Regions from separate parts of the Shewanella sp. Sh95 genome, predicted to be linked through region 3. Evidence: predicted binding sites of a transcription regulator. Region 3 holds the regulator's gene; each other region holds the start of a gene.

The links. The regulator LexA, encoded in region 3, represses DNA repair genes until DNA is damaged. The targets are predictions, from matches to a motif close to TACTGTATNNNNATACAGTA.
Region 1: a site for LexA is predicted at 967-986, ahead of umuD (translesion error-prone DNA polymerase V autoproteolytic subunit). Genes of this name have one in related genera too.
Region 2: a site for LexA is predicted at 1,279-1,298, ahead of recN (DNA repair protein RecN). Genes of this name have one in related genera too.

The regions. Positions count from the first base shown of each region.
Region 1 is NZ_LGYY01000221.1:3,028-5,305, reverse strand. It holds gene AEA42_RS16395 (glucan 1,4-alpha-glucosidase) at 1-665, shown strand, start outside; gene umuD (translesion error-prone DNA polymerase V autoproteolytic subunit) at 1,004-1,411, shown strand; gene umuC (translesion error-prone DNA polymerase V subunit UmuC) at 1,408-2,278, shown strand, end outside.
Region 2 is NZ_LGYY01000263.1:36,809-39,086, forward strand. It holds gene AEA42_RS19395 (AEC family transporter) at 237-1,199, shown strand; gene recN (DNA repair protein RecN) at 1,329-2,278, shown strand, end outside.
Region 3 is NZ_LGYY01000045.1:50,431-52,708, reverse strand. It holds gene plsB (glycerol-3-phosphate 1-O-acyltransferase PlsB) at 1-586, opposite strand, end outside; gene lexA (transcriptional repressor LexA) at 872-1,492, shown strand; gene AEA42_RS03745 (SulA-like leucine-rich domain-containing protein) at 1,489-2,001, shown strand.

The DNA of each region.
Region 1 (2,278 bases), on a different contig from region 3:
ACGGTGAGCCAAACAGCGCCGAGCAACTCGCCGCCAATAATGGCCGTGCGGGATTAGATCAACGTCAGATCCTCGATGGCGGCTTTTTAGAACTGGTGCGCTATGGCGTGCGTGGCGCCACCGATAAGCTGATTAATCAAAGCCTAGCGCTGGTGGATAATACCGAGCTTGAGGACAATTTACGCCTCAAATACAACTTTATGGCAAAGGATGGCAGCAGCGTTCCAGGCTTTAGACGTTACGGTAACGATGGCTACGGTGAAGACACTATAACCGGCGCAAACTACGCCGAATCGGGCAGTAATAGCGACAACCAACGCGGCCGCGTCTGGCCCTTCTTTACTGGCGAGCGTGGGCATTTTGAATTGGCCCTTGCCAGCGCCAAGGGAGAGCTAAGCGGTGCTCACGCACAGCAAACCAAGCAGCAACTTATCAATACCTATGTGCAAGGGATGGAAACCTTCGCCAACGCGGGTCTAATGCTCCCCGAACAAGCATGGGACGGTGTGGGTAACGCCACTCGTTACCAATATCAACTCGGCCAAGGCACTAACTCCGCCACCCCGCTCGCCTGGACCCATGCTGAATATATCAAGCTGGTACGTTCAATGAGCGACGGCCGTGTATGGGATAACTACCCCATCGTCCCTGAGGCGTTGAAATAATTTTTAAGGCTGATACCTGTGAGTAAAGCCCGCAAAACCTCAGTTTTGCGGGCTTTATGATCACAAGCGGCATATCATTCAGCACCGACTTAATACCTTTAATTTGCCCCACATCATCCATTCTGCGCACCGTAAAAGCATTCTCTGTTTTTATGTGAATACTTGTTTTTATTGCCGTTACTTCAATAAAAAATTGACTTACATAAGTCAGTCAGCTTGATCACGAGACTCCAATAGGGTGATTGTTTACTTAAGCAAATACATGACATAAACGCCTTCGACATGTGCTAAAGTTAGCTTATACTGTGTATATGTACAGTATCTAGATGCATATGATCATGGTTACTCCTGAACAATCAAAAATCCAATACCCTTTCTTTAGCACATCGGTGGCGGCGGGATTTCCTTCTCCCGCCAATGATTATATTGAGCAATCGCTTGATCTAAATGAGCTTTGTATCAAACACCCCACCGCAACCTTTTTTGTCAAAGTTCAAGGCGATTCGATGGTCGATGCCGGAATTTCCTCTGGTGATATATTAGTGGTTGACCGAGCCTTACAAGCCACCCATGGAGATATTGTAGTGGCGGCCATCAATGGGGAATTTACGGTAAAGCAATTGCAATTACGTCCTGTGGTGCAATTATTGCCATGTAATCCGGCCTACAGTGCAATTCCACTCAGCCACGAGTCAGAGTTAGACCTATTCGGTGTCGTGACTTGTGTGGTGAAAAAACTCAAATGACCGCCAACTTATTCGCCCTCGTAGACTGTAATAATTTTTATGCGTCCTGTGAGCGTATGTTTCGGCCCGATCTACAGGGCAAACCTATCGTTGTGCTGTCAAATAACGATGGTTGTGTCGTCGCGCGTTCATCGGAAGCAAAGCAATTAGGCATAAAAATGGCCGTGCCGGTTTATCAAGTGATGGAGATGATCCGCGCCCATAATGTGGCGGTATTTTCGTCCAACTATGCCCTTTACGCTGATATTTCAAATCGCGTCATGACCACACTTGAGCAGATGGTGCCTAGGGTTGAAGTCTACTCAATCGATGAGGCTTTTTTGGATTTGTCTCGGCTCGATAAATGTCAAGATATTAACCAGTTAGCCATGGATATTCGTCAGCGGATCCAGCAATGGATAGGGATCAGTGTCTGCGTAGGAATTGGGCCGAGCAAAACCTTAGCCAAGCTAGCTAACTATGCAGCAAAACAGTATCCCGCCACCCAAGGCGTTGTCGATTTACGCGATAAAGAACGCCAACGTCGGTTAATGGCGCTCACTCCCATTGATGAAGTTTGGGGCATTGGCCGAAAAATTGCGCAACGTTTAAAACTGATGGGCATCCATACCGCTCTACAGCTTGCAGATGCCCATCCTAAACTTATCCGAGACAATTTTTCCGTCATGGTTGAGCGAACAGTGTACGAGCTTAACGGTATTGCCTGTGATGATATTCAGCAGGTGGTAGCGACAAAGCAGCAAATAATCAGCTCGCGCTCCTTTGGCGCACGTATTACCACCTTTGAGGCAATGCAGCAGGCTATCAGCGACTATACCTTTAGGGCCTGCGAAAAATTGCGAGCGGAGGGGCAGCTTGCCCGCACCT
Region 2 (2,278 bases), on a different contig from region 3:
TAGCGTGAGTGCCGCTCACAGGTATAAGGCACTAACTCATTGTGTTTTAAACGTAGAATTATTCATTTCTACGACCATAGCGCAATAGCTTCCAAGGTTAATCCTATGCTATTTTGCCAATAAGTTTACTGCGCTAACACCGATTATCGTCAATTACCCTAGGTATTATTCCCTGCTAGCGCACCCACAACGTCTTCTTGCGGGAAAGCAAAAACACAAAAGGATGAGTGAGGGATATGACCATTTTAACCCCTCTGTTTGCCGTCTTCGGGATCATGCTGCTCGGCACACTTGTACAAAAACTGCGTTTTCTCCCAGTAGAAACCGACCAAGTGCTCAATCAATATGTCTACTATATTGCGTTTCCTGCCATTCTCTTGATTGCACTGGCGCAGCAACCGATTCAAGAAATTCTGCAATGGGGATTTATTGCAGGCTATAGCGCCGCCATGCTGATGATTTATCTGATTTGTGTTGGTATATCCTTACTTTTCAATCCTAAACAGCATGCAATTGCCGCCGTGCGCGCCTTAAATGCCACCTTTGGCAATACCGCATTTATTGGTATTCCGCTGCTGGTGATTATATTTCCTGAACAACAAAGCGCCCTAGTTGCCGCCGCCATAGCCAGTTTATTGTCCGTGCTTATGTTTGCCGTGGCCTTGGTCTCGCTGGAGCTTACGACAAATACCCACAGACAACACCACGCCGTAGTGATCATGTGTTTAGCTGTGGTTAAAAATCCCATCGTTATCGGCTGCTTTATCGGCATTGCAATTTCGGCATTGGGGATAACACTGCCCTCTGGCGTAGCCATGATGATCCAACAAATTGGCAATACCTCAAGCCCCTGCGCTTTATTTGCCGTTGGTATGGTATTAGCCAAAGCCATGCGCTACCAAAAAGATAGCAAGGTATTTAGCCTGACGAATCTTATCGAACTTAGCCTTATCAACCTCTTTAAATTAATCCTACAACCCGCATTGGTTTTCTTCATGCTTAAAAGCGTTGGTGTTAGTGGAGATTACTTAGTGATGGGTGTAATCCTCAGTGCCTTACCTACGGCGGCCAGCGTCTATTTACTTGCTCAGCGCTATAACACCCAAGCCTCAACCAGTGCGCAGGGGATATTATTTGGCACTATAGTGACTTTTTTTAGCTTACCTATTTTAGAGCAACTTGTTAAAACCTATTCATAAACAAGCGATTAAACTCTAGCTTATTGCAATGTGTCGAATATTTACCCAAAGCCACTTTACTGTATATAAAATCAGTATATACTGTTTATCAATACAGTGATTTGGTAAGTTATTCGACAGGAACTCATTATGCTTTGCCAACTCAGCATTAATAATTTCGCTATCGTCCGTTTTCTCGAACTGGATTTTCGTCCCGGTATGACCAGCATTACTGGTGAAACTGGCGCAGGTAAATCCATCGCCATCGACGCCTTAGGTTTGTGCCTAGGTAATCGTGCCGATGCCAGTAGTGTTCGCCCTGGTGCAAGTAAAACCGAAGTCAGTGCTCGATTTTCACTACACGATGTTCCCCTTGCCAAACGTTGGCTCGAAGATAACGATCTCGAACTTGATGATGAGTGTATTCTGCGTCGAACTATTGGCAGTGATGGCCGCTCACGCGCCTACATTAATGGCAATCCTGTGCCGTTAACTCAACTGAAATTACTCGGGCAATTGCTGGTCGGTATCCATGGGCAGCACGCCCACCATGCTATGCTAAAGAGTGAGCATCAACTCACCTTGCTCGACAGCTACGCCAATCACAGACTACTGATAGACACAGTGGCAGCAAGCTATCAACGCTGCAAACAAATCGAAGCCGAACTCAAGCAATTAGAAGCCTCACAGCATGAACGTATTGCCCGAAAACAGCTGGTGCAATATCAAGTTGAAGAGCTAGATGAATTCGACCTCAAGGTCGGTGAATTTGAGGACATTGAGCAAGAGCATAAACGCCTCGCCAATGGCACTGAACTGGTGGATAGCTGCCAAGCCAGCCTATATTTACTCACAGATGGCGAAGAGAGCAATATTGAGTCACTGCTTAACAAGGCTGTAAGCCTTGCTGAAAATTTGCAAAGCTATGATCCCGCATTAACCAATGTGAGTACTATGTTGAATGAGGCCCTAATTCAAGTACAAGAGAGCGCGGGAGAATTACAGCATTACCTGAGTAAACTCGAACTCGATCCCGCGCATTTTGCCTATTTAGAGGAACGACTCTCAAAGGCTATGCAACTGGCCCGTAAGCATCATGT
Region 3 (2,278 bases):
CTCGAGCCAATTTATGGGCAATGCCCATATCGGTACCATGTTCGTCGGCCATGTAACGCAGCGATACCGCATTAGAAAATTGCACAAAGTTGTGACGGCCCAAAAATAGGATCATCAAGCACTTACGTAACCAAGTAGGGTTCTCGCGCTCAAGCACTGCCGCCTTCATGGTGTCGTCTTCTTTACCCGGAGTACGACCCCAATACAGACTCACAGGCACCAGCTGGATATCTAACTCTGGCTTTTCCTTATGGACGGCCAACAAACGCATAAAACATTCGAGGAATGGCTCATTGCTGGCGCGTTCACCAAATAAGGGCTTACGACCTTCAAGGCATACCACCCGTGGCGCCACAACGCCATTCACCACCAGCGGCTCGTAAGGGCTTGGCAAACCAAGTTTCGTGGTGATCTCGCTTAACGCAGCAATATCACTCAGGGATTCTGTTTTCATTACATAAGCAAGCGGTCTGGAGGCATCCAGATTCAGATCGGCAAAGGGATCCTGTGGCACAACAATAGTGTGCACTAAGTGCTTTTGGATCCAACGTAATGATTTCAACCAAAGAGAGTCTTGTTTAGGCATTATTCTTATGCAATGTAAGTACGTTCATTAGCCCCATAGAATACCAGATTCTAGAGAATATACCCAAACAACCTAAAGATGCAGGATTCAGCTGCTGATTTTAATGACTTAGTAACGCACTTTAGGCGACACCATTTATTGATACCGTGCAAATGGCATTCACCCCATAGATGACGATTACGGTTATTTGCAGATCTAGCTGACCAAGTTAAAAGTGGTTAATACTTGCACTACCAATAATACTGTATATACTAACAGTAACTGTATAGAAAAACAGGAAAGACCATGAGACCGTTGACGCCACGCCAAGCCGAAATTTTAGAGCTGATTAAACGTAATATTGCCGAGACTGGCATGCCACCCACTCGGGCCGAAATTGCCACCCGTTTGGGTTTTAAAAGTGCAAATGCCGCAGAAGAACACCTTAAGGCATTGGCGAAAAAAGGCTGCATCGAGATCATGCCTGGTACTTCCCGCGGGATCCGTCTCCCTGTAGAGGAAGAAGATAACCGCGAAACAGGCTTGCCACTTATCGGCCAAGTGGCAGCGGGTGAACCTATTCTCGCCCAAGAGCATGTCGAACAGTATTACCAAGTCGACCCCAGCATGTTCCACCCTGCTGCCGATTTCCTGCTGCGCGTAAAAGGCGACAGTATGAAGAATATCGGCATCCTTGAGGGTGACCTGCTTGCCGTTCATAAAGTACAACAAGCGCGCAATGGACAAGTTGTTGTTGCTCGCGTTGACGATGATGTAACCGTAAAACGCTTTGAAAAAAAAGGTAATTTAGTCTACCTACATGCCGAGAATGAAGACTATTCACCGATTAAAGTCGATTTGAGTTTCCAAAGTCTAACAATTGAAGGGCTCGCCGTAGGGGTGATCCGCAACGGAGATTGGCTATGAACAAACTATTAGGTAATGCCCCGCGTCACCCCGGTTTATGGCTCGATACGGTTCGAGATACAGAGACCGACTGGCAGCATACATCAATAGTCACTATGCCAACTCAGAGCCAAGGGCGCCAAGAGCTGACACAGCTGAGCAAACAACTTGCCCAACTGAGCCAACAGGGAAGATGGATAGTGCTCATCAACCCACCTAGTATTGGCTACAAGCAGCTATTAGCAAACGCAGGTGTGCGTATGGATCGCGTACTATTGGTTCACGCAAAAGATGAGGTCGAAACCCTTTGGGCGATGGAAAAAGCCTTAACCAGTGGCACATCTAGCGCAGTGATTACTTGGATTAACGCCCTAGATACTCGCGATAATCGTCGCCTACAAATTGTAGCAAAGAGCGCACGTGCAATGGGTATCGTGCTTGAAGGTTCAACGAATGACCAACCTTCTAGCACCAATCTCACACAATCGGCTAAATTTACTCAACCCGCATTTTTCAGCTCTGTTCATTAAAAATTTTTCACACCGTATTTAGCCTTGAAAGCCGCCTCACCTGTGAATGTGAGGCTTTTTTTTGGCAATTTTTCAGACAATTAGAAAAAGAAGTGATCTTGATCAATTTTTAAACAGCAAGTATGTTTGATTTAGGCGCACATGATATATGGCCTGTTTAGGCAGAAATATCGCGTTATTTTCGAATATCGCTCGCCCACAAAAATTGAGAATAATGGATTTATTCAGCAGTATGTGCCAGTGTGGCTAATACCAGCAGTAACAATACTTGATCATA